3 regions of the Lysinibacillus sp. NPDC047702 genome follow, and region 2 is predicted to be linked to each of the others. Evidence: riboswitches for the same ligand, from Rfam matches in the RefSeq annotation. Region 2 holds a riboswitch; each other region holds the start of a gene.
What was found. A riboswitch is a leader RNA that binds a small molecule or an ion and turns the genes downstream of it on or off. The one in region 2 is predicted to bind S-adenosylmethionine.
Positions count from the first base shown of each region.

Region 1: another riboswitch for S-adenosylmethionine. It lies ahead of metK (methionine adenosyltransferase); the one in region 2 lies ahead of ACQKIM_RS19370 (bifunctional homocysteine S-methyltransferase/methylenetetrahydrofolate reductase).
Region 3: another riboswitch for S-adenosylmethionine. It lies ahead of ACQKIM_RS00360 (cyclase family protein); the one in region 2 lies ahead of ACQKIM_RS19370 (bifunctional homocysteine S-methyltransferase/methylenetetrahydrofolate reductase).

Region 1 is NZ_JBNNMG010000058.1:24,152-28,525, forward strand. It holds gene ACQKIM_RS21470 (hypothetical protein) at 1-144, opposite strand, end outside; gene pckA (phosphoenolpyruvate carboxykinase (ATP)) at 199-1,785, opposite strand; SAM riboswitch class I at 2,311-2,429, shown strand; gene metK (methionine adenosyltransferase) at 2,720-3,913, shown strand; gene ACQKIM_RS21485 (gamma carbonic anhydrase family protein) at 4,047-4,374, opposite strand, start outside.
Region 2 is NZ_JBNNMG010000047.1:305-19,369, reverse strand. It holds gene ACQKIM_RS19420 (hypothetical protein) at 1-62, shown strand, start outside; gene ACQKIM_RS19415 (endonuclease Q family protein) at 135-1,301, shown strand; gene ACQKIM_RS19410 (S-layer homology domain-containing protein) at 1,389-3,005, shown strand; gene ACQKIM_RS19405 (DUF2653 family protein) at 3,206-3,493, opposite strand; gene ACQKIM_RS19400 (hypothetical protein) at 3,481-3,948, opposite strand; gene ACQKIM_RS19395 (YdcF family protein) at 4,126-5,142, shown strand; gene ACQKIM_RS19390 (SEL1-like repeat protein) at 5,210-6,496, shown strand; partial or broken gene ACQKIM_RS19385 (protoglobin domain-containing protein) at 7,040-7,531, shown strand; partial or broken gene ACQKIM_RS19380 (methyl-accepting chemotaxis protein) at 7,814-8,299, shown strand; gene ACQKIM_RS19375 (protoporphyrinogen oxidase) at 8,618-10,006, shown strand; SAM riboswitch class I at 10,132-10,231, shown strand; gene ACQKIM_RS19370 (bifunctional homocysteine S-methyltransferase/methylenetetrahydrofolate reductase) at 10,317-12,164, shown strand; gene metH (methionine synthase) at 12,157-15,588, shown strand; gene ACQKIM_RS19360 (N-acetyltransferase family protein) at 15,664-16,161, shown strand; gene ACQKIM_RS19355 (fatty acid desaturase) at 16,271-17,302, shown strand; gene ACQKIM_RS19350 (sensor histidine kinase) at 17,450-18,598, shown strand; gene ACQKIM_RS19345 (response regulator) at 18,615-19,065, shown strand, end outside.
Region 3 is NZ_JBNNMG010000001.1:67,240-71,613, forward strand. It holds gene ACQKIM_RS00345 (DUF2225 domain-containing protein) at 1-59, opposite strand, end outside; gene ACQKIM_RS00350 (Cof-type HAD-IIB family hydrolase) at 420-1,193, shown strand; gene ACQKIM_RS00355 (DedA family protein) at 1,429-2,019, shown strand; gene ACQKIM_RS00360 (cyclase family protein) at 2,065-2,802, opposite strand; SAM riboswitch class I at 2,920-3,025, opposite strand; gene ACQKIM_RS00365 (hypothetical protein) at 3,383-3,682, opposite strand; gene ACQKIM_RS00370 (AraC family transcriptional regulator) at 4,291-4,374, opposite strand, start outside.

The DNA of each region.
Region 1 (4,374 bases), on a different contig from region 2:
CCCTGGAGCGAGCATATAAGGGGAACGAAGGCTAAAGGCATCACGTCCTGTGACAACGCCTTCGTGACCAACCTCCTGCTGCTGCCGCTTCGCTTTCGCGCAAAAAACATCTGTTGCCCCAAGCGGCTCATCGGACGCCCCCATGAAGCTTTGCACATGAAAAGGGAACGACTAAAATCGTTCCCTTTGTTTAAGCAATTATTTTAATGGACCACCAAGTGTAGTGATAGCTTCAGAAACGTTAGAGAATTTCTTGAAGTTTTCATTGAATAGACCAGCAAGCTCAGCCGCTTTTTTATCATAAGCTGCTTTGTCTGACCATGCATCACGAGGGTTAAGCACTTCTGTTGGTACACCTTCAACAGCAGTTGGAATATGTAATCCAAATACTGAATCTTGAATTGTTTCAGCTCCAGCTAATTTGCCCTCGATTGCAGCACGTACCATAGTACGAGTGTAAGAAAGCTTCATACGACTGCCAGTGCCATATTCGCCACCAGTCCAACCAGTGTTCACTAAGTATACTTGCGCACCATGTTCGTCAATTTTTTGACCTAACATCTCAGCATAGACAGTTGCTGGAAGTGGAAGGAATGGAGAACCGAAGCAAGTAGAGAATACTGGTTCTGGCTCTGTTACACCACGCTCTGTACCAGCAAGCTTTGATGTGAAGCCACTTAGGAAGTGGTACATTGCTTGCTCTTTTGTTAATTTACTGATTGGAGGTAATACGCCAAATGCATCAGCTGTTAAGAAGATAATTGTTTTTGGGTGACCTGCAACAGATGGGTCAACAATATTATCAATATATTGGATTGGATATGCGACACGTGTATTTTCTGTTAATGAACCATCATCATAGTCACAAACGCGAGTTTCTGGATCAACAGCTACGTTTTCTAGAACTGAACCAAAGCGGATTGCATTGTAGATTTCTGGTTCTTTCTCAGCAGAAAGGTTAATTGTTTTTGCATAGCAACCGCCCTCGATGTTGAATACACCATTATCAGACCAACCGTGTTCATCGTCACCGATAAGCTTGCGGTCAGGGTCAGCAGATAAAGTCGTTTTACCAGTACCAGATAAACCGAAGAATAATGCTACATCTCCAGCTTCACCAACGTTTGCTGAACAGTGCATAGAAAGGATGCCTTGTTGTGGTAATAAGTAGTTCATAATACCGAAAATTGATTTTTTGATTTCACCAGCATATTCAGTTCCGCCGATTAGGATGATTTTCTTTTCAAGAGATACAATGATGAATGTTTCAGAAGCTGTACCATCCACAGCAGGGTCTGCTTTAAAGTTAGGAGCAGAGATTACTGTGAAGTCAGCAACATGAGAAGCTAACTCTTCTTCTGTTGGACGGATAAATAATTGATGAGCAAAAAGATTGTGCCAAGCATATTCATTGATGACTTGGATGCTAAGCTGTGAATCTTTATCGGCACCAGCAAATCCCTTAAATACAAATAATTCGTCACGTTCTTTTAAGTATTTTACTACTTTTACATATAAGTTATCGAACACTTCAGAAGAAATTGGTTGGTTTACTTTCCCCCAGTCAATTTTATCCTTTGTGCTTTCTTCTTCTACCGTATATTTATCTTTAGGTGAACGACCAGTGTATTTGCCAGTTTCTGCACGAACTGCGCCATCTACTGTTAACATAGCTTCACCACGAGATGTAGCCTTTTCAGCTAATTGTGGTACTGAAAGTTGAACATTAATGTTACCGCCGCTTAATAATTCCTTCAGTTCGTTTGCAATTTCTACTGAATTCATCGATTAAATACCATCCTTTTTTATAGTATTCCCTTGAGTTTGAGGGAGAATTTCTTAATTTCAAAAATAGTATAACACAATTGCTTAAATAATCTATACTAATTCAGAAATTATTTTTGAGATTTTATTACTTTTCAAGAAAACGACAAAAAGTAATTAATAATGAGAGATGTCATCATTCATTCACCGGAGCATAACAGCTTTTGAAGGCTTTTGACTAACATGAGGTTCGCACAAGATGGAAGGTTGTTAACTCAAGTTCGGAAGGAGCAAAAACTGATTTCATCTTCCCGCATGTAGTGGTGATTGGCTTCAGAGCAACAAATATTATGCTATATGTATGAAGATACTAGATCACCTTTATGTTATCACAGGATATAAGGTAGTAATAGGGATTATTTTGCTACAGTTTACAGCCTTACCCAAATGCCAATCATAAAGTTTCTCTCATACCTTAACAATAATACAGCAAAAAATATTTGACAACGTTCGACCTTTTACGTAATATGAGATATTGAACGGATACTCTTATCCCGAGCTGGTGGAGGGTCAGGCCCTGTGAAACCCGGCAACCTGCATGAACTTATTTCACGACATGCGTTGGTGCCAACCTGATGCAAGGGGAACCCCTTGAACGATAAGAGTGAAAGGTTACGAAGTCATTATTCCTTTCCTCATGTTAGTAAGCGTGAGAAAAGGATTTTTTTTATTGTTAAAAACAAATACAAAGGTAAGCATATGTAGTTCTTTCCTTATTATAATGACGGATCTTTCGAAATCCTCGTGTTAAAAGAGCAGCTGTTTATTTGGGCGAAAGTGAAACGACAGCAACAACGGCTTGAGAGTTCAATCCTTAGGAGCGGACTTGACATGGGTAATGAGTACCGTATTCATTCACAAATATTTTTTGGAAGAGTAATAGGAGGAAAACCAAATGACAAACCGTCGACTGTTTACATCAGAGAGCGTGACAGAAGGACATCCAGACAAAATTTGTGACCAAATTTCGGATGCCATTTTAGATGCTATTTTAGCAGAAGATCCAAATGCACGTGTAGCGTGTGAAACAACAGTAACAACAGGATTAGTATTAGTAGCAGGAGAAATTACAACTTCTACCTATGTAGATATTAAAGGTATTGTCCGAGATACTGTAGCAGAAATCGGATATACGCGTGGGAAATATGGCTTTGATGCAGAAAATCTTGCAGTGCTTGTAGCTATTGGTGAGCAATCACCGGATATTGCACAGGGTGTTGACCAAGCACTAGAGGCTCGTGAAGGCTCTATGACAGACGCTGACATTGAAGCGATTGGTGCAGGTGACCAAGGCTTAATGTTTGGTTATGCATGTAACGAAACGCCTGAGCTTATGCCATTACCAATTAGTCTAGCGCATAAATTAGCACGTCGTTTAACAGAAGTGCGTAAATCTGGTGAATTAGCGTATTTACGTCCTGATGGAAAAACGCAAGTGACAATTGAATATGATGAAAACAATATTCCAGTACGAGTAGATACGATCGTCATTTCAACACAACATGATGAAGAAGCAACACTTGAACAAATTCAGGCAGATTTAAAACAGTTCGTAATTGCACCAGTTGTTCCAAGTGAATTACTAGATGCAAATACTAAATATTTCATTAATCCGACTGGTCGTTTTGTTATCGGTGGTCCGAAAGGTGATGCCGGTCTAACTGGACGCAAAATCATCGTGGATACATACGGTGGCTATGCTCGTCATGGCGGTGGTGCGTTCTCTGGAAAGGATGCAACAAAGGTTGACCGTTCAGCAGCATATGCAGCACGTTATGTAGCCAAAAACATTGTAGCAGCAGGTTTAGCAGAACGTGCTGAGGTACAATTAGCTTATGCAATTGGCGTTGCTCAGCCAGTGTCCATTGCTGTTGATACATTTGGCACTGGAAAAGTGAAGGAAAGTGAGATTGTCGAGTGGGTACGTGAGCTATTTGATTTACGACCAGCAGGAATTATTAAAATGCTTGATTTACGCCGCCCTATCTATAAGCAAACTGCTGCATATGGACACTTCGGTCGTACTGACTTAAATGTTCCTTGGGAGCAAACAGATAAAGCCGAGGCTTTAAGAGAAAGAGTACGTTAATAAGCTATCTCGCTAAAGTGTTAAAGTAAATTGTAAATTATTTTAAAGTACTAATCAGGAAGGGCTAATTTATTTACAAAGCCCTTTTCTAAATATAAAAAAGAAGCCCCGAAATCATATGGGGCTTCTTGGCTTATTTATTGTTTGCTTGAAGAGATTTATAATATTGTCCTTTTTCTGCATATTCACGGACGATACGTTCCATATCTTCTTTATCTTCAGCATTTAATTCACGAACAACCTTAGCCGGACGACCTAATGCTAAGCTATTCGGTGGAATGACCTTACCTGGAGGTACTAGACTGCCAGCTCCTATGAATGCACCCTCTCCAATCTCTGCTCCGTCTAATATTATTGAACCCATTCCTATTAAGGCATTTTTGCGAATCGTACAGCTATGTAAAGTTACCTGATGACCCACTGTTACTTCATCTTCAATAATCAGTGGATATTTCGGGCTT
Region 2 (19,065 bases):
CGTCGCAGGGCTCAGGTGCCTTTGAATCAAATAATAGCACACATAATAATCATCCATCATAATGAACAAAGAGATGCCTTGCAGCAATGTGAGGTTTTTCTGTGTTATAAAAATAACAGGAGTGAAATTTAATTATGAAAGAATTCTATGCTGATTTACATATTCATATTGGACGTACTTTTAATGGACGTGCTGTCAAAATTACAGGCAGTAGAACGTTAACATTAGCAAATATTTTAGAGACTGCTAGTGCAAGAAAGGGGCTAGATATTATTGGAATTATCGATTGTCATTCTCCAGAAGTAATAGAAGAGATGGCATTGATGATAGAACAAGACTTAATTAAGGAATTAGAGAAAGGGGGACTACGTTATCAGAAAACGACCCTGATTCCAGGCAGTGAAATAGAGATTTATGATGAGAATTGCTTAGGACCAATCCATGTGCTTGCCTATTTTCCGACGCTTAGCCTGATGAGAGAGTTTTCAACTTGGATGTCAAATCATATGAAAAATATCCACTTAAGCTCTCAGCGGATATATTGCGATGCACGAACGCTACAACAAAAAGTTTGTGAATTAAAGGGACTTTTTATTCCTGCACATGTATTTACACCATTTAAAAGTCTATTTGGTAAAGGTGTACAACGAAGTTTAACAGAAGTTTTCGATCCACAGCTAATCGATGCCATTGAACTGGGATTAAGCTCTGATACCTACATGGTAAGTAATATTAAAGAGCTTCAAGCCTATCCATTTGTCAGTAATTCTGATGCTCACTCTCTTGGGAAAATCGCTAGGGAATATCAAAAATTACGCTTATCTGATGCCAATTTTTCTGAATTGAAATTGGCACTTCAAGAGCAGCAAGGGCGAGCAATAACAGCTAATTATGGTCTAAATCCTTTGCTTGGTAAATACCATCAAACCGTTTGTGCAAAGTGTGGGGAACAGTTAAGTAATGTGGCAACTGTCTGCCCTAAATGTAACAGTATTCAAATTATAAAAGGAGTTGCTTTACGTATTCAGGAGTTATCAGAACAACTTGTCAATAAACGTGATCGACCACCCTATATTCATCAAGTTCCAATGGATTTTATTCCAGGATTAGGGCCAAAAATGATGGACCGATTAGTACATGCTTTTGGTACTGAGATGAATATATTACATCACGTCTCACTAGAACAGCTTGAACAAATCGTACCACATAAAATTGCGAAGATGATTGATTTAGCAAGAACAGGTCAACTAGTAATTGAAGTTGGTGGTGGGGGAATGTACGGAAAGATTCAATCTGATTAACAAGAAAAAAATGCATGCTCTTATTTAACCCATTTTTAACCTTCATCTATTAAAATAGTAATCAGTAGATGTTGAAGGAGTGAGAGTATGAAATTTTCAAAGAAATTTCGATTTTTAGCTAGTAGTGTACTAGCATTACAGTTAGTGGTGCCAATAGGTGCAAATGCTGAAGAGCAGAGAGATCTTATAGCACCAAGCTGGGTGACACAGGCAGATTATGTAGCATTAGGGGATTCACTTGCTCATGGCATGAATGAAGTGGGAATTATCGGATTAGGGTATGCCGATTTTGTTGCACAGGCTTTACAGAAAGATGGCCTTATTACTTCATATAATAAGGGCTTTGCTTATACAGGCTATACTACTAAAAATGTATTAGAAGATTTACAAAAAGATGTCGAGAAGCCGGTGGTTGGTTTTGGCTATCCAAACGAACAGGTAAAGCTTCGTACATCTATTAAAGAGGCGGAGATCGTTACTTTAACAGCAGGCGCTAATGATTTAATACCAATTTTAAAGGAATCTCAAGCTACAGGTATTAATGCAACGGCAATTCTAAAAGCTTCACAAGATGCAGTCACAAATTTAACAGCTATTTTAGCAGAAATTAAAAAGTTAAATCCGAGCGCACAGGTTTATGTGATGGGCTATTATAATTCCTTTCCATACTATAGTGAGGATTTACAAAAACAATTTAAACTATTATTAGCTGCGGTAAATTCCACAATAAAAGCAAATGTTGAAAAGGCAGGAGGCATATTTGTCCCAACTTACGACATTGTGGCAAAGGATGTGCCAAGCTATTTACCAAATCCAGAAAATATACATTTAAGTGAAGCTGGCTATATGGCAGTCGCAAATGAGGCATTTTTACCAGCCATTAAAGCAAGCTCATTATGGGATGTATCAAAAGTGATCAGTACAACTATTCAAAATAGTACAACCGTGCAGGTAAATTGGCAGAAGGCTATAGACAATGTTGGCGTTCAAAGCTACAAAGTTTATGTAAATGGTGAGTTAACAGCTACGCAAAATGCTGAAACGACAACAATTACGTTGGAACATTTAACGGATCATGCAACATATACTGTCGCTGTAAAAGCAGTAGATGCTGCAGGCAATGAAAGCGTACAAAGTCCAACTATAACTTTTTCGTTGGGAGGTACTTCAAGCTTTACTGATATAGAGAATCACTGGGCAAAGGAGTTTATTCAGAAAACAGCTGAAGTAGGGATTATGAAAGGCTATGCAGATGGAACGTTTAGACCTGAACAGAATGTGACTCGTGCACAGGCTGCTGCTATGCTTGTCAGAAGCTTAGGCTTAACGACGCAGAAACAGGCACCATTTACGGATATTTCAAGCTACGATGCAAAAACACAGTCTGAAATTGCAGCTGCCTATGCAAATGGACTTATAAAGGGAACGGATGGTAAATTTAACCCTGGCCAGCCAATTACTCGCGCTCAGCTAGCATTAATGATTAATCGTGCCTATGAACTTCAACAAAAGAAGCCTTATGTAGTGAAAGGAAATGCGCCATTTACTGATATTGCTATTTACAATGAAGAAACAAAGCGTGCGATTACTATGCTATATGAGCTTGGAATAGTTACAGGCAGTGAAGGCAAGTTTTTACCGGAAGCCTCAACAAAGCGAAGCCATGCAGCAAAAATATTTGTTAATTTTAGTGATTTATTTTGATTCAGTAGATTAAATCCATCTCTATAGGTGGTGAATTAATAACTGGTACTGGGGTTATGTTCATCATGCTATTAATGGTTGGACGATCAGTAGTCGATTTTACAATTGATGAAGACAAAAAGAAACAGATAAAAAATCATTTTTAAAATGAACAAAGCAGTACAATAAAAAATTTATTGTACTGCTTAACTTTTAGTTATTTACGATAATCTTGCAATAATGCCTTCTTCATCATCTAATACAAGCTCGATACCAGTTGAAAATGGATCACCATGCAGGACATCTTTAATCCATACACGTAATGCACCAATCATTGCTGCTGTATTGAATAACTCTATCTGTCTATTCACTTCGACTTCAGCACCAAAGCCAGCATCATCATCGTAGGTTAGCTCTACAAGCACTTCTTCTGGGCGAATATTTTTATAATATGCCTGTGATAAGCAAATGGCATTAATAATATCTTGTTCATTAATTATTTGTGCCATTGTGCTTCCTCTTTACGCTTCTTATCTTTAAATATATTCATAATTTTTACGACAAGCATAATGATGACAGCAATTGCTGCTACATTAATTAATAAACCTAAAATATTACCTAACAGACCCATACCACTAAAGAGACTACCAAATAATAAACCTGCTAAACCACCTAGCATTAGACCTTTCATAAGGCCACCAGAGAAGAAACCACCTTTTTTTGCAGTTGTATCTGTTTTGTTTGTAGATGTTGTATTGTTTTTATTTGTTGTTGCGTTATTTTGATCTTTAGATTTGTCCTGAGACTTTTGGATATTTGAGCTATTATTATTGTTTGTGAAGCCTTTTTTTCCTGATTTGTAGGATTTAGCTTCAGCAGTTGGTGTATCAGAAATAAACAATGTTGCCCCAACCGTTGCAAACATCAGTGTCGCTACAAAAATAGCGGCAAGAATTTTTTTCATTACTTACATTCCTCCAATATAATTTTTCATTTTGTCATAAACTAGTTCTTACTATTAATTTTACATGAACATTCTCAAAAAATAAAATAATCGCTGTCATTAATTTAGAAATAACGACAAATTTGAACAAGTAGTGTCGGGAGAAAGGGTATAAAGACTATAGAAAGGAGTGGGACGATGATACAAACATTGGTGCTATTAACGGCAATTTTCCTACTATTATATACGACGGAAAAAAGACGCTTTTTCAATGCAGTAGTACTGGGGCTATTAGGTTTACATATTTTAAGAGCAATCATTATTCAAAATCCTCTACTGCTGCCAGACAATCAAGGAATTGTCTCAGAGATGGGAATTGTCATTATACTCGGTAGTTTTCCAAGCATTATGTTTATTTTATCGATTGTGATGTTTATTAATAGCAAGGTTTTGCTTGAAAAAGAAGGTCGTAAAGTACGTAATTTATTGGTAGCAGTTTTTGGATTGAGTTTTTTTATCATGATGATATGGTATGTATTCGTGATATTTATGAATACTGAAAATGAAATTTGGCATATACTTTTTTTCTATGCGTTTTTGATTTTTGGTTATACAATGTTTTTATACACAAGTGTAATGGCATATGCAACTATTTATCATTTTACAGCTATTCGCTATGAGCCAAACTTTATTATTGCACTAGGATCAGGACTAATCGGTGATAAAGTACCACCGCTTTTAGCTAGTCGTTTAGACGAGGCAGTACGGCAATATAAAAAAAATGGTGAGCGACCTTACATTATCGTCTCAGGTGGTCAGGGAACAGATGAAAAAGTATCAGAAGCTTATGCCATGAAAAACTATATTATTGAAGTACATCAAATACCCACCCAAAAGATAATAATGGAAGATCAATCTATAAATACCGAACAAAATATGGCATTTTCAAAGGCAATTATGGATAGACATGCGCAAGGTGAAAATTACCGATCTTTATTTGTAACGAATAATTTTCATGTATTCCGTGCCAGTATATATGCCCGAAAGTCAAAACTTGATGCTCAAGGAGTTGGTTCAAAGACTGCCTTTTACTATGTTCCAAATGCTTTTACTAGGGAATTTATCGGTTTATTAGAAATGTATAAATGGGGTCATATATCTGTTTTTTTATTTATCACATTACTCGTAGGATTAATACTAAGAGCGTATGTGTAATCAATTTTAAACTGTCTTCCATATAATATTGGCAAGGCGGTTTTTTATAGTGCAAGGGGGGAAACGAATGTATGGACAATTATTAGCTGAACGAAATAAAGAGCGAATTGAATCCTTACTAAAGCTCACGCAAACTCAAGGTACATGGTTTGCACAAAACATCAAATTGCTAACATTTGAAGAAGTGCCATTAACAGCATTGCATAAAATGGTGTATCAAGTTGTGCACGGACTTCTAAAAAAAAATCAACAACGCCATTTACAAATTGTTCATCCAGAGCAGACGCAATCAATACAGGAAAATGTCTTAACGCTTTTAGCTGAGTATGATGATTTACTACGTGAAGCGATTCCACTCCCTATATATATTTTAATTTGGCAAATTTCTTCACTTGAGAAGTTAACCAATTGTATTGAGGTTGTTGACGATGTAATCGATGTATTGGAATGGTATTTTATCAATCAAGATGAGCAGTTTGAAGCATTTGATGAAGAAGATTTAGATCATGAGGTCATTATTGATTTATATAAAGAGGCAATCGAAGAACAAGATGCAGAAGCACAGTTTCAGCTCGGAGAATACTATAGTGCCAGCGATAGCTCCTGTTTTAAGCCTGAAAAATCTTTAAAGTGGTTAGAATTAGCCGCATCGCAGGATCATGCTGATGCTCAATATGTACTTGGTAATTTTTATTTTGAAGGTATAGGTGTACAGGAAAATTATTGCAGAGCTTTTTCATTGTATGAGGCAGCGGCAAATCAAGGGCATCCTGATGCTGCGAATAACTTGGCAGATATGTATTTTAACGGTGAAGGTGTATCAGAAAATTTGATACTTTCAAAGAAATGGTTTGACTTCGCTGCCAAGCAAGGTGTTGCTGAAGCTATGTTTACTCTTGGAATTATTTACGAGCAAGGTTTGGGTGTCGACATTGATGAGGAGCACGCATACTTCTATTATAAAAAATCTGCAGAAGCAGGCTATGTAGAAGCTCAATATAGGCTTGGAGGAATCTGTTTTGAAGGGCGATTAGGTCAATCGCGAGATGTAAATCGTGGTTTATACTGGTATGAAAGAGCTGCAGAGCAATATCATGTTGATGCATTTTATGATTTGGGGTTTATTTGGAGTCAAGGTTTAACCGGTATACGTAATATCGAGAAAGGAATTCATTGGTTTAAACAAGCTGCTCTTCAAGGAGATTCAGGAGCAAAATTACAGCTAGGGCATCTTTACAATAATGGAGAGGGTATATCTAGAAATGTGAAAGAAGCTATTAAATGGTACAGACTGGCTGCAGAGGCAGGAATAGAAGAGGCGACTGTTTTGCTGAATGAATTAAATGGATTGTAAATTTTTCGTAAAAAAAATGTAGTCATTTAGTTTCGATTATAGCTTCTGATTTTATGAGTATAAAGAATGGCGTTCGTTGTTTTGTTTAGGTATATAATAATAAGTGGAACTAACGGTAAAAATATTAATATAGTGAAAGGATAATAAAGACAAAGGAAAAATAAACAAAAAATAAGCAAAAGAAACATTAGTTGATGCAATTTAGCTGCCAAAAGATATTGTGGTAGCTTTTTTACTGCATTAAGTCGATAGTTTGGCTATAGGGACTTTTTATACAATTAATGGTAAAAAATGTATATCAGAAAATTGACAGCTATTTTAAAAATGTATAAGGTATATGAGTGATTTTGAAAAGAGCAGTTGATGCTATGGCTAAATGCTTTTTAGCAACTAAACAGTAATTAATCTAAGGTACTTATAAACCTATTCTCTTACATTTTGTAATATATATTTTTGTAAACAGAATTGGATTTTCTCAGCTTTGCAAAAGTACACGTGAAAGAGGGAAAATGTGTGATTTTTCAAAAAAAGAGAAAGACAGCAATGATAGACCTTCAGCAATATGTTGTAAAAATGGATGTTTCTAATTGCAAGTCAATGGTCAAGCAAATAGAAATGCTAAATTTAACAAAGCAGGACTTACAATATTTAAAAGCCTTTCAGCCATTTGTTGTAGACAATATTAATGACATAGTAGATAGATTTTATAGAATGATAGGGACTGAGCATGATTTAGTAAGTATTATTAATAATCACAGTTCTGTAGAAAAATTAAAAGTCACGCTAGGTCGCCATATTATTGAAATGTTTAATGGCACAATTGATGATGAATTTTATCAGAGACGTACTAATATTGCCAAAGTACATGTTCATATTGGTTTAAGAACGCAATGGTATATTTGTGCTTTCCAAGATTTATCATTATCATTCATTGACTTAGTGGAAGAATACATTCATCATCCCAAAGATCAATTTAATACAATACGGTCCATTTCTAAAATTTCAAACTTCGAGCAGCAATTAGTATTAGAAGCCTTTGAAAATACTGTTGAGCGGCACAAAGAGAATATGGAACGACAAAAGGAAGCAGTAGAGAAGGAAATCATAGCGTCTACAGAAAGCCTTGCTTCAATATCTAATGAAACAAATAACTCATTTCATCGAATAAGCAAGCAATCCGATGAAATTAAACAGTTTGCAAAAAACTCACTTTTAGTGTCGGCGATGGCTGAGAAGCAGGCATTAGAGGGACGAGGACGAATAAAGAGTCAATCACAAAATATGTGTAATATTATTGATTTGCTGAAGGATATAACAGAGAATATAGAACAGTTGACTGGTATGTCAAAAGAAATGGAATCAATTATGAGTGTGGTTACGACTATTGCCAACCAGACCAACTTGTTAGCTTTAAACGCAGCTATAGAAGCAGCCCGTGCTGGAGAAGCGGGTAAAGGCTTTAATATAGTTGCAGATGAGGTTCGAAAACTATCGATTCAAACAAAAGATTCTGTGACTTCAGTAGCCATGTTGTTACAAAAAACAAATGAACGGACAGATAAGTTAACACACTCTCTTAATAATATTCAAGAAGAGGTCATATCTGGTAAGGAAAATATGGTTCAAACAGAAGGGCAATTCACGAAAATATTAGAATCGATGACAGAAGCAAAAGAGCAGAATGATAGTATGGAAAAAGAAGTTTTAACAATAGCGGAGATTCTTAATGAGCTGGGAGTTGCCTTTGAAGAAGTAACAAATTCAGCTGAGAAATTAGCAAATGTTGCCCAACACTTAAATTAATTCATAGCAAGTATAGTATTTATTGTGGCAACTGAAGATCTACAGCCTGTAAACACTATAAAAACCATTAATATGTGTAAATTAATGGTTCCGAAGGCGATATATAGGTTATGCAATTTTGCAAGCTGATGACCGAGATTTAAGGTTAAAAGTATTTTTTTGTATCATTATGGAAAAATACATATTTTAGTCATAGAAATGGAGCTATCCTAACCACTGGATAGCTCCATTTTTGCTAAATTTGTAAAGGATTTAGCGTAATTTTCAATAAAAAGAGTTTATACTAAAGGAAGACAACAAAAATTAGGGGCGGTTAATATGGAAACAGTGGTTGTATTAGGCGGCGGAATTACGGGTTTATGTACGATGCATTATTTGCAGCGTCAAGTGAAGGAGAAAAATTTAGATGTAAAGCTTGTGCTTGTTGAAAAAAATACATATCTAGGTGGTAAGCTGCACTCTGCTCACGAACATGGATTCATTATGGAAACAGGGGCAGATTCAATTGTAGCTCGTCATAAAGGTGTTATGGAACTGATTGAAGAGCTTAATTTTGAGCAAGATTTGGTATACAACGAAACTGGGATTTCCTATATATACACAAATAATGAGCTCCATGCCATTCCTGCAGATTCGACGTTCGGCATTCCAATGAGCCTACACTCTCTGGAGGAAAGCACACTTGTATCCGAAGAAGGTAAAAAAGAAGCATTAAAGGATTTGACATTGCCGAATGCAGGCTTTACAAAGGACAGCTCTATCGGAGAATTTTTAACATATTATTTAGGAGAGGAGCTTGTACAAAACCAAATAGCGCCAGTACTTGCAGGAGTGTATTCAGGAGATTTACATCAATTATCGATAGCCTCCACTTTACCTTATTTAATTGATTATAAAAATGAGTACGGTAGTATCGTTAAAGGTTTTGATGCAAATCGACAACAATTTGTAAAAGCCGCTAATAAAAAGTTTATTTCGTTTAAAAATGGTTTATCGTCTTTAATTGATCGTCTTGAAGAAACGTTAACTGATGTAGAAATTATTAAGGGAATTACCATTACAAGTGTCAACAAGCAGGAGGATCACTACACTGTTACTTTGGCAGATGATACGGTTATTAAAGCAGATCATGTTGTTTTAGCATTACCTAATGAAGCTGTACAGAGCTTATTAAAGGATGATACATTGAACCGTTATTTTGAACAGTTCAATACTGCCTCAGCCATTACGATTTATTTAGGATTTGATGTACCCGATAATAGATTACCAGCTGATGGAACAGGCTTTATTGTGTCACATAATTCGGATGTAATCTGTAATGCAGCGACATGGACAAGCCGCAAGTGGAAGCATACTTCAGCAAATGAGCAATTACTTGTTCGACTCTTCTATAAAAGTATTAACCCTGCGTATGAGAAGTTACGTAGGATGACAGATGAAGAATTAGCGGTTGTTGCCTTAGAGGATGTAAGAAAAAGCTTGGGAATTGAAGAAAAACCAAATGTCGTGAATGTGAGTAGATGGATTGATCAAATGCCGAAATATGATTTAGCTCATCGTGATGCATTACAGGGTTTATTACAAGAGCTCGAAACAAATTATCCGAATTTATCCATTGCGGGCTGCTCTTATTTTGGTGTAGGTATAGGTGCTTGTATTCAAAACGGTAAAAAAATAGGGGAGAATATTGCTGAAAAACTCTCTTAATTGCAGAATATAAGACAAAAAATTATATTTTTCGTTTGAAATATCCTTTGTTACGTGAAATAGTCTTGACTCAAACGTTTGTTAACGATATGATTCTTTTAATTATTTAAAAAATTCATACTAAATTCTTATCAAGAGAAGCTGAGGGACTGGCCCTATGATGCTTCAGCAACCAACTTTTTGTCAGGTGCTAAATCCAGAAGACCCTATGGTCGAAGATGAGAAGGAACAAAATTACGAAACGTAAAAGCCTTCTTTGTGTTAAAGAAGGCTTTTTTATTATAGAAAAATAGGAAGAGGGGCTAGTTTTATGGGATTGCTTGAAAAGTTAAAAACGCATGTTCTGACAGCAGATGGTGCAATTGGTACGGTATTATACGGCTATGGCTTGGAGTACTGTCATGAGGAAATGAATGTTCAAAGACCAGAATTAATTGAAAAGATTCATAGAGAGTATATCGCAGCTGGAGCCGACATTATTCAAACAAATACTTATGGAGCGAATGCCATAAAATTAGCACGCTATGGATTAGAATCGCGTGTTCAGCAGTTTAATGAAGCTGCTATTACAATTGCAAAGCGAGCCGCTGCAGATGGCGGTCAATTTGTTTTAGGAACTATCGGAGGAATTCGAGGCATCCGAAAAAGCGATGCAACGTTAGAAGAAATTTTAGCGACTGTGGAAGAGCAAGCAACTGTATTACTTGCAGGGAATCCAGACGGTCTTTTACTTGAAACCTATTATGATTTTGAAGAATTAACAGCGACATTAAAAATGCTTCGAGTAAAAACCAAGTTGCCAATCATTGCGCAAGTTTCAATGCATGAACCGGGAGTATTGCAAAATGGTAAGAGTTTAAATAACGCTCTACATGAGCTTGAAGCGCTTGGAGCTGATATTGTAGGTGTTAACTGTCGTTTAGGTCCATTCCATACGATTCAAGCATTTGAAGGTGTAGAGCTTCCTGAGAAGGCATTTATGTCAGCATATCCAAATGCATCTCTTCTAGACTTAGAAGACGGCCGAGTGGTTTATGAGTCTGAGACAGACTATTTTGGTCGAGCAGCTGTAGCACTTCGAGATCAAGGTGTACGTTTAATAGGCGGTTGCTGTGGTACGACGCCAAATCATATTGCTGCAGCAAAAAAATACTTAGAGGAGCTATCTCCGGTAGAAGAAAAATTAGCGAAGCCAGAAAAAGTAGAGATTGTACGTGAGGCAGAACCATCAAGATTTGAGCCTCTGCATATAAAAGTAAAACGTCAACGCTCGGTTATTGTAGAGTTGGATACACCAAGACATTTAGAAATCGATGGCTTTATTAAAGGTGCTAAAAAATTATATGAGGCAGGCGCAGATGTGGTTATGATGGCGGATAATTCACTTGCATCTCCAAGAATAAGCAATGTGGCAATGGGCGCATTACTGAAAGAAACACATGGGGTACGCCCGCTAACACATATTACATGTCGAGATCGTAATTTAATTGGTCTGCAATCCCATTTAATGGGCTTAAATGCACTAGGAATTCATGATATATTAGCGGTGACTGGAGATCCAACAAAGGTTGGCGATTTCCCAGGAGCAACAAGTGTTTATGACGTATCATCAATGGAGCTAATACAATTAATCAAACAGTTAAATGAGGGTGTATCATTTTCAGGGAAGCCGCTACGTCAAAAGGCAAATTTCTCTGTAGCCGCTGCGTTTAATCCAAATGTACGTGTATTAGACCGAGCTGTATCTCGATTAGAAAAGAAAATTGAGCATGGGGCAGATTATTTTATTTCACAGCCAGTCTATACAAAGGAAAAAATTGTAGAAATTTATGAGGCAACAAAGCATTTAGAAGTACCAATCTATATAGGAATTATGCCAGTAACGAGCTATAAAAGTGCGGAGTTCTTACATCATGAAGTACCAGGCATTAAATTATCTGAAGAAGCATTAGCACGTATGAAGGCTTGTGGTGAGGATAAGGAACGCGCAACGCTTGAAGGAATTGCAATTGCTAAGGAATTAGTGGAGGTAGCTGCACAATACTTCAATGGTATTTATCTTATTACACCGTTCCTACGCTATGATATGACGCTAGAACTAATGAAATTTATTGAGCAATTGGATGAACAAAAAAGAGGGGTAAGTATAAATGGCTAAGCATTTGATTGAAGAGCAACTAGAGAAACGAATTTTAATTCTTGATGGCGCAATGGGGACAATGCTACAAAATGAAAACTTATCAGCTGAGGATTTCGGTGGCGAGGAATATGATGGCTGTAATGAGAATCTTGTACTAACTAGACCTGATGTGCTTGAAAAGGTTCATAGAAAATATCTGGAGGCAGGAGCAGATATTATTTGCACGAATACATTTGGAGGTACTCCTCTTGTATTAAATGAATATGATCTGGGAGCAAAGGCAGAGGAAATCAATAAACGTGCTGTGGATATAGCACGTAAGGCAGTGGATGATTTTTCTACCTCTGATTGGCCACGTTTTGTAGCAGGAGCGATGGGACCTACTACAAAAACCCTATCAGTTACAGGTGGAATTACCTTTGATGAGCTAGAGGAAAATTTTTATGTACAGGCGAAGGCGTTAATTGAAGCTGGTGCAGATGTATTGTTGCTAGAAACCAGCCAGGATATGCTCAATGTTAAGGCGGGTACTTTAGGAGTATCTCGCGCATTTGAAGCGACTGGCAAAGAGCTTCCTGTGATGATATCAGGAACAATTGAACCGATGGGAACGACACTTGCAGGGCAATCCATAGATGCATTCTACATTTCTATCGAGCATATTAAACCATTATCCGTAGGTTTGAACTGTGCGACAGGTCCAGAGTTTATGACGGACCATATTCGTTCATTAGCAGAGCTTTCAACGGGTTATATAAGCTGCTACCCGAATGCAGGCTTACCTGACGAGGAAGGCTGCTACCATGAATCACCAGAGTCGCTGTCACAAAAGCTAAAAGGCTTTGCTGAAAAGGGCTGGTTGAACATTGTAGGAGGCTGCTGTGGAACAACACCTGCACATATTGCTACTATTCGTGAGGTACTAAAAGAGGAAAAGCCGCGCCAATTACCAGAGGCAACGCATGGCCATGTAGTATCAGGTATCGAGCCATTAGTGTATGACGATTCTATGCGTCCATTATTTATTGGCGAACGTACAAATGTAATTGGTTCTCGAAAGTTTAAAAACCTAATTATTGATGGGAAATTTGAGGAAGCCGCAGAAATTGCTCGTGCACAAGTGAAGAATGGTGCCCATGTTATTGATATATGTTTAGCAAATCCTGATCGCGATGAACTAGCCGATATTCGTGGTTTTATGCAGGAGGTTGTGAAAAAAGTTAAGGTACCTCTCGTGATTGACTCAACTGATGAAAAGGTTATCGAAGAAGCACTTAAATTTTCGCAAGGGAAAGCTATTATCAACTCCATCAATTTAGAGGATGGGGAAGAACGCTTTGATGCAGTGTTACCGCTTGTAAAAAAATATGGTGCCTCATTGGTTGTGGGAACGATAGATGAGCAAGGCATGGCGGTTGATCGACATCGTAAGCTAGAAATTGCTGAACGTTCCTATAACTTGTTAACAGAAAAATGGGGACTTGCACCAGAAGATATTATCTTTGATCCATTAATGTTCCCAGTAGGTACAGGAGATGAGCAATATATTGGTTCTGCTCTAGAAACAATTGAAGGAATTCGACTCATCAAAGAAAAAATGCCACGTACATTAACAGTACTTGGTGTCAGCAATATCTCGTTTGGATTACCGCCTGTTGGTCGTGAGGTATTAAATGCAGTTTATCTCTATCATTGTACACAGGCAGGCTTAGACTATGCCATTGTGAATACTGAGAAGCTGGAGCGCTATGCTTCCATTCCAGAAGAGGAAATTAAGCTTGCAAATGACTTATTATTCAATACGAATGATGAAACACTAGCCGTATTCACAGATTTTTATCGTGATAAAAAGAAGGAAAAAACAGAGGCTGACATCCCTAAAACAGTGGAAGGTCGTTTAGCTTACTATATTTTAGAGGGAACAAAAGAGGGGCTGATAGAGGATCTGGAAGCTGCTCGTGATATATTTGAAGCACCTCTTGATATTATTAATGGACCATTAATGAGTGGGATGGCTGAGGTTGGTCGATTATTTAATAATAATCAGCTTATCGTTGCGGAAGTATTACAATCTGCTGGTGTTATGAAGGCTGCTGTTGCTCACTTGGAGCAATTTATGGAGAAAAATGAAGAGAGTGCTGGCAAAGGGAAGATGGTGCTCGCAACAGTCAAAGGCGATGTGCATGATATTGGGAAAAACCTAGTTGATATTATTTTAAGCAATAACGGCTATAAGGTGGTTGACCTTGGCATCAAAGTAACTCCTGCTCAATTAATTGAAGCAGTTCGAAAAGAGAAACCGGACTTTATCGGGCTTTCAGGTTTACTTGTAAAATCAGCACAGCAAATGGTAATTACGGCTCAGGATTTCAAAGAAGCGGGGATTGACGTACCGATATTAGTAGGCGGAGCAGCATTATCTCGACGTTTTACAGAAACTAAGATTGCAGATGAATATGATGGACCTGTCATCTATTCAAAGGATGCGATGCAAGGATTAGAGCAGGCAAATCTTTTAATGGGTTCAGAAACACGTGCAGATTTCTTAGCTGAAATTGAGGAGTCACGTAAAAAACGTATAGAAGCAGATGAGAAACGAGCGGCTCGCCCTGCAAAAGAAATAGCTATAAAGCCTGCTCGTACAGTAAAAGAAGCACCTGTATTTTTACCAGCTGATTTAAGACGACATGTGAAGAAGGAATATGCTGTATCGCATTTATACCCTTATGTAAATATGCGCACTTTACTTGGTCACCACTTGGGTTTAAAGGGGCAAGTGCAGCAATTACTTGAGACGGGAGATGCAAGAGCAACAGAATTAAAGGATTTAGTGGACGATTATTTAAAAAGTGACTTGTTGAAACCGTCTGGCATGTATCAATTTTTCCCTGCACAAGCAGATGGAGATGATGTAATTGTCTATGATCCAGCAGACAATAAAACAGAAATTGAGCGTTTTACCTTCCCACGTCAGCAAGTGGAACCATTTTTATGCCTTGCAGATTTCCTAAAAACGGTTGAGAGTGGAGAAATGGACTATATTGCCCTAATGGTTGTTACAGCAGGACAGGGGGTAATGGCAAAGGCGCGTGAGTTAAAGGATGATGGGAAATTCCTTGAAAGCCATGCATTACAATCTACAGCACTTGAATTAGCAGAGGGCTTTGCAGAAAGAATGCATCAGGAAATTCGTGACCAATGGGGCTTCTCGGATGCCACAGACTTTACAATGCGTGATCGTTTTGCTGCCAAATATCAAGGGCAACGCTTCTCATTCGGCTACCCTGCATGTCCAAATTTAGAGGATCAAGAGAAGTTGTTTGGCCTATTAAAACCGGAAGATATTGGTGTTCATTTAACTGAAGGCTTTATGATGGAACCAGAGGCTTCTGTTTCTGCGATTGTCTTTGCACATCCTGATGCTCGCTATTTTAATGTGTAATGTTAAATAAGAAATTTATGAAATATAGAAGTAAAGATTACAAACTATCATAATTGATTGAGGGATGTGAACATGATGATACGCTTCATGGAGGACAAAGATATACCTGAGGTTTTAGACATCTACAACGATATTATTTTAACGAGTAAGGCTGTTTATCGTTACGAAACGCAATCGTTAGAGGAAAAAATGCAATGGTTTAAGGACCAACAGGCTTCTGATAATCCTCTACTTGTCTTTGACGAGAATGGTGTAGTAGCAGGCTTTGCTACTTATAGTCAGTTCCGTCCTTATCCTGGATATAAGCATACGATGGAGCACTCTGTGTATGTGCATAAGGATCATTATCAAAAGGGAATTGCTACTAAGCTAATGCATGAGCTTATTCGAATTGCAGGGGAGCAGGGTGTGAAAACACTTGTAGCAGGCATTGATGGTGATAATATTGGCAGTATTAAAGCACATGAAAAATTAGGCTTTGAATATGCAGGCACAATAAAGAATGCAGGCTATAAATTTGAACAATGGCTGGATCTGGTGTTTTATCAGCTTCATTTATCTGGACCTAAATAAAAGGATATGACAAATGTCATATCCTTTTTATGATGTTTGCGTCTGTTGCTAGATTATGCTCATGTTTTATGATGAGGTCATAAGGAAAAAAGAAAAGAGGGAGTAAACAATGGCAACAGATAAAGAAAAAACAAAAAAACTGCGCCAAGATGTAGCGCCATTTGCGAAATCAGATTCAGCAAAAAGTATTTTTCAAATGATCAATACGATTGTACCGTTAATCGCACTATGGATTGCTGGATATATGTTAGTAGATGTTTCACCATGGTTAACAGCGGGATTAAGTGTTATCTCAGCAGGGTTTGTCGTAAGGGCATTTATAATTTTCCACGACTGTACACACGGTTCATTTTTCAAAAGTAAAAAGGCAAACGACGGGGTTGGTTTTTTAACTGGAGTGTTAACATCATTCCCATATGAAAAATGGAAGCGTGAGCATACAATTCACCATGCAACAAGCTCGAACTTAGACAAGCGTGGTATTGGTGATATTGATATGATGACAGTAGAGGAATATTTACAGGCTTCTAAAGGTCAACGTTTATGGTACCGTTTTTATCGTAATCCATTTGTTATGTTTGGGTTAGGTCCATTATATATGGTATTAGTATTAAACCGTTTTAATCGTAAGGATGCAAAACAGAAGGAACGTCTTAATACTCATGTAACAAATGTTGTAATTGCAGGACTTTGTGCAACATTAATTTATACGATGGGTTGGCAGGCATTTTTACTGGTACAGGGTGTAACATTATTCATTGCTGGAGCTCTAGGAATTTGGTTATTCTATATTCAACATACGTATGAAGATTCTTATTTTGAACATGATTCGGAATGGGATTACGTAAAGGCTGCTGTTGAAGGAAGCTCGTATTATAAATTGCCAAAGCTATTACAATGGGTTACAGGGAATATTGGTTTCCACCATGTCCACCATTTAGCTCCGCGTGTACCGAACTATAATCTTGAAAAAGCGCATAATGAAACACCACCACTGCATACTGCAACAACGATTACATTGCGTACAAGCTTAGAATCATTGCGCTACAAATTATATGATGAAGATCAAGGGAAGTTTATATCGTTTAAAGACGTTAATGAAATCATTAAGCGAAAAGCAAAAGGCAGTATCGCCGCTTAGTAGAAATTTTAGCCATCTCTTCTAAAGGGATGGCTGTTTTACTTAAATAGTGCTACCCATATCATGATAGGCATAGGAAAGCCATGCACAGGCATAAAATTAATTTTCTTGTTATAATAAGGGAAAAGTAGGAAAGAGCGTGAGATTATGTTGAGGAAATGGCACAGTATTATTCCGAATAGTCCGATGCTCAGTATATATTTATGGATTATTTTCTGTTTCCTACCGTTTTTCTTTATTTTTAGAAAATCCTCCTATTTAGAAATATCGATAGGAATTACATTTTTAATGCTATATTTTATTTTTTATCGGTTTTCTATGAATTCGAAAAACGGCCTTGTTTATATGTGGATTAGCTTTGAAATGGTCATTAATATCGTGATGACAATATTGTATGGCTATGTGTATCTATCAATTTTCACAGCGTTCTTCATTGGTAATATTCGTAGACCGGTTGGCTTTTATATTATGTATGGGTTACATATTGGCTTTACGGTTATTTCGACAGGTGCTGGTTTCTTTGTGGAGCTGCACTTATTTTTATCACAACTACCGTTTGTTGTGCTAACGATTTTAGCAGTCGTACTTCTTCCGCTAACGATCTATTCAAAAAACAAACGTGAAAATTTAGAGGGCCAGCTAGAAACGGCTAATGAGCGAATTGCTGAGTTAATTGTTTTTGAGGAACGACAACGTATTGCCCGAGATTTACATGATACACTAGGTCAAAAATTATCCATGATTGGCTTAAAAAGTGACCTAGCTTCAAGACTAATTGACCGAGATCCGCAACAGGCTTTAATAGAGATTAAAGACATTCGTCAAACAGCAAGTATTGCATTGAAAGAGGTTCGTGAATTAGTTTCTGATATGAGAACAACAAAATTTGAGGATGAGCTGATGCGCATTTCTCAAATATTGCGGGCAGCAGAAATGGAATTTATTTTTGATGGGGATAAAGAGACATTACAAGTGCCGCCACTTGTAGAAAACGTTTTATCTATGTGTTTAAAAGAGGCAGTAAATAATGTCATCAAACACAGCGGTGCTACTAAATGTGAAATTGCTTTTCATCAAAACTTTAAAGAGGTGTACTTGGTAGTTCGTGATAATGGACAAGGAATTACGAAAAAGCAAGCATGGAAGACAGGAAATGGATTAAACGGAATGCGTGAACGTTTAGAGTTTATAAACGGCTCCTTTAAAATTGAAAGCGAGAAGGGCACCACATTAACGGTGTCGATTCCAGTGGCAATTACGCATCAGAAGGTCAAGGAAAACCTGAAGAACATATAGAAAAGAGGCTTGTGACATGATCCGAATTGTAATTGCTGAAGATCAGGGTATGCTATTAGGCGCACTTCGCTCTTTACTTAGTATGGAAGATGATATGGAAGTCGTCGGCTTAGCCAAAAATGGGGAGGAAGCATTGACACTTGTAGCTGAACATCAGCCTGATATTTGTATTATGGATATTGAGATGCCGGTGAAAACTGGACTTGACGCTGCAGAGGAAATGCATAGCTCTGGATTTGATTGTAAAGTAATTATATTAACAACATTTGCAAGACCAGGTTATTTTGAGCGTGCTAGAAAGGCTAGTGTCCGAGGGTATCTGCTAAAGGATAGCCCTATAGAGGAATTGGTCAATGCTATCCGTATTATTATGGACGGTAAAAGAATTTATGCACCTGAACTAGTCGATTTTGTTTATGAGGATGATAGTGAAAATCCTTTAACTGAGCGTGAAAGTCAGGTATTGA
Region 3 (4,374 bases), on a different contig from region 2:
TGCTTTTTGCAAAACTTACAATCCACACTACTTTCATAGTAGTAAATGTTAAATGCCATAAGAATCAACTCCTTTACTCTTAATTAATTGTTGTTTCTTTTGTTCTATTTATACGATGGGTATTATCGTTCAATGTATTTAATTTATTATCTTTCATTTTATCAATTCTGTGTTCTTTGGTATACTCCTTTAGAATTATTAAAATGAAAAAATTAATACTTTTTTTGTTTGCAGATGTTTTTATATGTATTCGCAATAGTGTTTATCGGTATAGTGAACAGAAGTTATATGATTTATTTTAAATTTGTCAAATTACGTACAAATGTTGCTGCCGTTATCGAACCAGGTTTAAGAATTAAAATTACGATAATGGGTATTTACGACTATTTTAGCCGATGAATAAAGATGAGGTGTACAAGATGGATTGTAAAATTGTTTTTTTTGACGTAGATGGAACACTTATTAATTATGAAGATGGTTGTATTGAGGAAAGTACGAGGAGGGCAATACATCAGTTAAAACAGAGGGGAATTCGCATTGTTGCTGCTACAGGTAGACCATTATCAATGTGTCAAAGTTTAAGAAGCATAGGAATAGAGACATTTATAACCGCTAATGGAGCGTATGTTAAGCATCAAGATCAGGTGATACATAAAATATCAATTGACAAAACTTTTGTCCAAGCAGTTCAAGCTTTTGCTGAAGAGAATAAACAGAGTCTTTCATTTTTTACAGAACATTTATTTATGAATAACGTACATAAGTCGAGGACTCTAAAAGCCTTGCAAGAAACATTATCTTTATCCAAATTTCCAGAAGCCCATGAAAATATTGTAGAGCAGGAGGTTTATTTAATGTGTTTATATGCTAATGAGGATACTGAGCAAAAATATATAGCACAATTTCCTCATTTAAAATTTAGAAGATGGCATCCATATATTACAAATGTATTGCAATCTGATGTTTCCAAATCGATTGCTGTTCAAGCTGTACTTGATTATTTCAAATTGAGCCCTGAGGAAGCACTTGCGTTTGGCGATGGTGATAATGATATAGATATGTTAGAACAGGTTGGTCTTGGGATTGCAATGGGTAATGGAAGTGAGGCTTTGAAAAGTAGTGCTGATTATATAACGAAGAAATCCATTGAAGATGGCATATATCATGCTTTACAGGAGCTACAAATAATTTAAGAAAGTCATTATTTGAAAACAAATAATATTTTTAGTAAATTTAAAGGAATGACATGTAACCTAAATTTACTAGAGTTTAAAGGAAGAGCTATTAGTTTTTTGACACTAAATGACAAAGGAAAAAACTTTCTTTAGCAAAATAATGAAAAATGATTGAGGCTATACAACTCATAATGTTAACTACATTGAGTATGATAAAGCTAACGATAAATAATGCTTTAGGTGGGATGAATTTATGGCACATCATGTACAATCTCTTATAGAACATTACGGGTATTTTGGCATTATTCTTATCCTTGTTGGAGGGATTGTCGGGTTGCCTATTCCTGATGAAATATTTTTAACATATGTAGGATATAGTGTATATCGCGAAACACTAGCACATGTTCCGGCATTACTCAGCGCAGCCATAGGGGCAATAGGCGGCATTACCTTAAGTTACTATATAGGTTATCGGTTCGGGCTACCTTTATTGCATAAATACGGACCGAAGATTCATATTACTAAACAGAAAATTGATTTTACTAAAAAATTGTTTACAAAAATAGGCCCAGTCTTATTACTGATAGGTTTTTTTATTCCAGGTGTACGCCATCTTACCGCATATATAGCTGCCATTAATAACTATCCATATAGGAAATTTGCTTTTTTTGCTTATGCAGGAGCATTTATTTGGACATTTACTTTTATTACACTAGGAAAAGTACTAGGTGAGAAATGGCGCTATGTAGGATTTTATTTATCTCATTACAGTATTTATCTAATTGTAGTCTTCATCATATTAATGTTGATCATTTATTATTTTTTCAAAAAAAGAAATAAATAAGGGTCTGATTCTTCTAAGTGAAGTGAATGAGACCCTTATTTATTTTTAAGGTAGGATGGCAAATGAACGAACGGGGAATCCAGATGCTTTTTCTGGTTTTGGTACGATATTGAATATGACAGCCCCTTTTGGTGGCAACTGATCTAAATTTGTTAAAAGCTCAATTTGATAAGTATCTTGCTCAAGTACAAAATATTCACCGTCTAACTTACCATTTTTACGAAAATCTGCTGCTGAATCAGTGTCGAAAGTTTCGTGACCAATAGCACTAACTTTTCGTTCTTTGAATAAAAATTGTAAAGCCTCTAATCCCCAACCGGGTATATGATTATGACCCTCAGCATCCTTATTATTGAATGCTTCCTTATTTGGCCAGCGCTTACTCCAATCGGTGCGTAGGGCAACAAATGTACCTGCTTCAATTTCCCCATGCTCAGCCTCAAAGTCAAGAATACCCTGAACACTTAAGGTAAAATCATTATTTTGATCGGCTTCATTCGATTTATCAATCACGATTAATGGTAGCACTAATTCCTTTAAATCTAATTCTTCTAAAAAACGTGTGTCCCTTACAAAATGGATAGGGGGATCAATATGCGTTCCGTATTGTCCGGGAAAAGTGAATTGCTGTGCAAAGAAGCCATCATCATGAGAGAATAAGGTTTCAAATTTTGCGTCCTCAAACATAAAGAAGTGAGGCGAATTTGGTCCAAATGTATGTGTTAAATCTACCCATTTTCTTGATTTCAATAGCTGCACTGCTTGTAAAAGTTCATTAGTCATCGTATTTACCTGCTTCCTATTAATAGTTTGAGTTATTTCCTTCTTGTTCAATCACAACCACAAAAAAGAGTCCTTCTTGGAGAAGAGGACTCTTGTGCAAAGCAACTGATGTAGGTCTTCTCATCTTCAAGGCAAATATTTTGCCAATTGGAGTTAGCACCATACCCAGAGGCTGGTTGCTGAGACTTCATAGGGCCAATCCCTCTGTCTCTCTTGATAAGAAATGCGATATAAGAATTTTCAGAAATAACGATTACAAATACATTAGCATATTTTTTTATAGTTTACAAGTTCAATAGGGATACATGGTTAATATTTTACATACAAAAAGAGCGGCTATATCCAGTTGTTAATAACTCTTCTTAATCGCCCTGTTCGTTATATTGATCTGGAACTGATACATTAAGGGAGATGCTGATCTAGTTAGCGTAAAAACAATGTCTTTAGGGTACCAGAAAAACCAACTAATACGGTTAAGCATTTGTTAGGGAAAGAGCCACGCTGATTAGAGGCTCTTAGGGGAAAGTTAAGTATACAAGTGGGTTCTTATGAAAAGAGCCCTCTTGTAGAAAAGGTGCTGTCACCAGCTTAAAACTAACGTAAGCTTGCAGCATTCACTATCTGTAAATACTATCCGAATATTATCAGGTGTATAGTTTGTTTCAAATTTCATAGTAATACCCGTTGAAATGATTAACTTTTCAACCTCCGATTTATTTGATTTCTGTGCAGCATCCATAAGATCATGTGCAAATTGTTCTGATCCATCAATTTTATCTGTAAGTAGCTGAGCTTGCTGCATAATTCCCTTTACTCGCTTGGCAGAAATTTTTAATTTATTTGTATTTACAGCGGGAAAAGGATTAGTATTTGTCGGCATAGCTAAATATCTAGATGGTTGGTGAAGAGCTGGATGATTTACTATTGCCAATTCTGGATAATAGGTAGGATAGACGAAATATGGATAAGGGTGGTTGTAATACAGCTTAATTCCTCCTATCCACTAGCTGATACCCTATCTTATGTGCAGCAAAGACTTTCGGTGTTCACTGTTTCTAGATATCAAGGAGGGCATTATCAAATGAAGCAGAACAATACAGTGGATGAGCTAGGAAGAGGTAACTAAGTCGATTGGAAATAATGGAGCTTGATCAGAGATGAGCCTGGGCTGATCAAAAGTGAAGGAAACCAGATCGAAAAAGAGTTCAAGCTGATCAAAAATGGAGGGACCTGAGCAAAAAAGAGTTCAAGCTGATCAAAAATGGAGGGGACCTGATCAAAGAGGGGGCCGAACCGATCAAAGGGACGGAACCTGATCAAAGAGAAGCCCAAGCTGATCAAAAAAGAATGGAACCCGATCAAAGAGAAGCCCAAGCTGATCAAAAAAGAACGGAACCCGATCAAAGTATAGCTCAAGCCGATTAAAAGTGGAGGAAACCCGATCAAAAAAGAAGGCTTCGTTCTTAATAGCCTTCTTTCACAATTATTTTATCCAAGAACACGTAAAACATCATCTATTTTTTTGTTATGGGAGAGAATGCCGTAGTTCATCCATGTTAAGAAATCAACCTC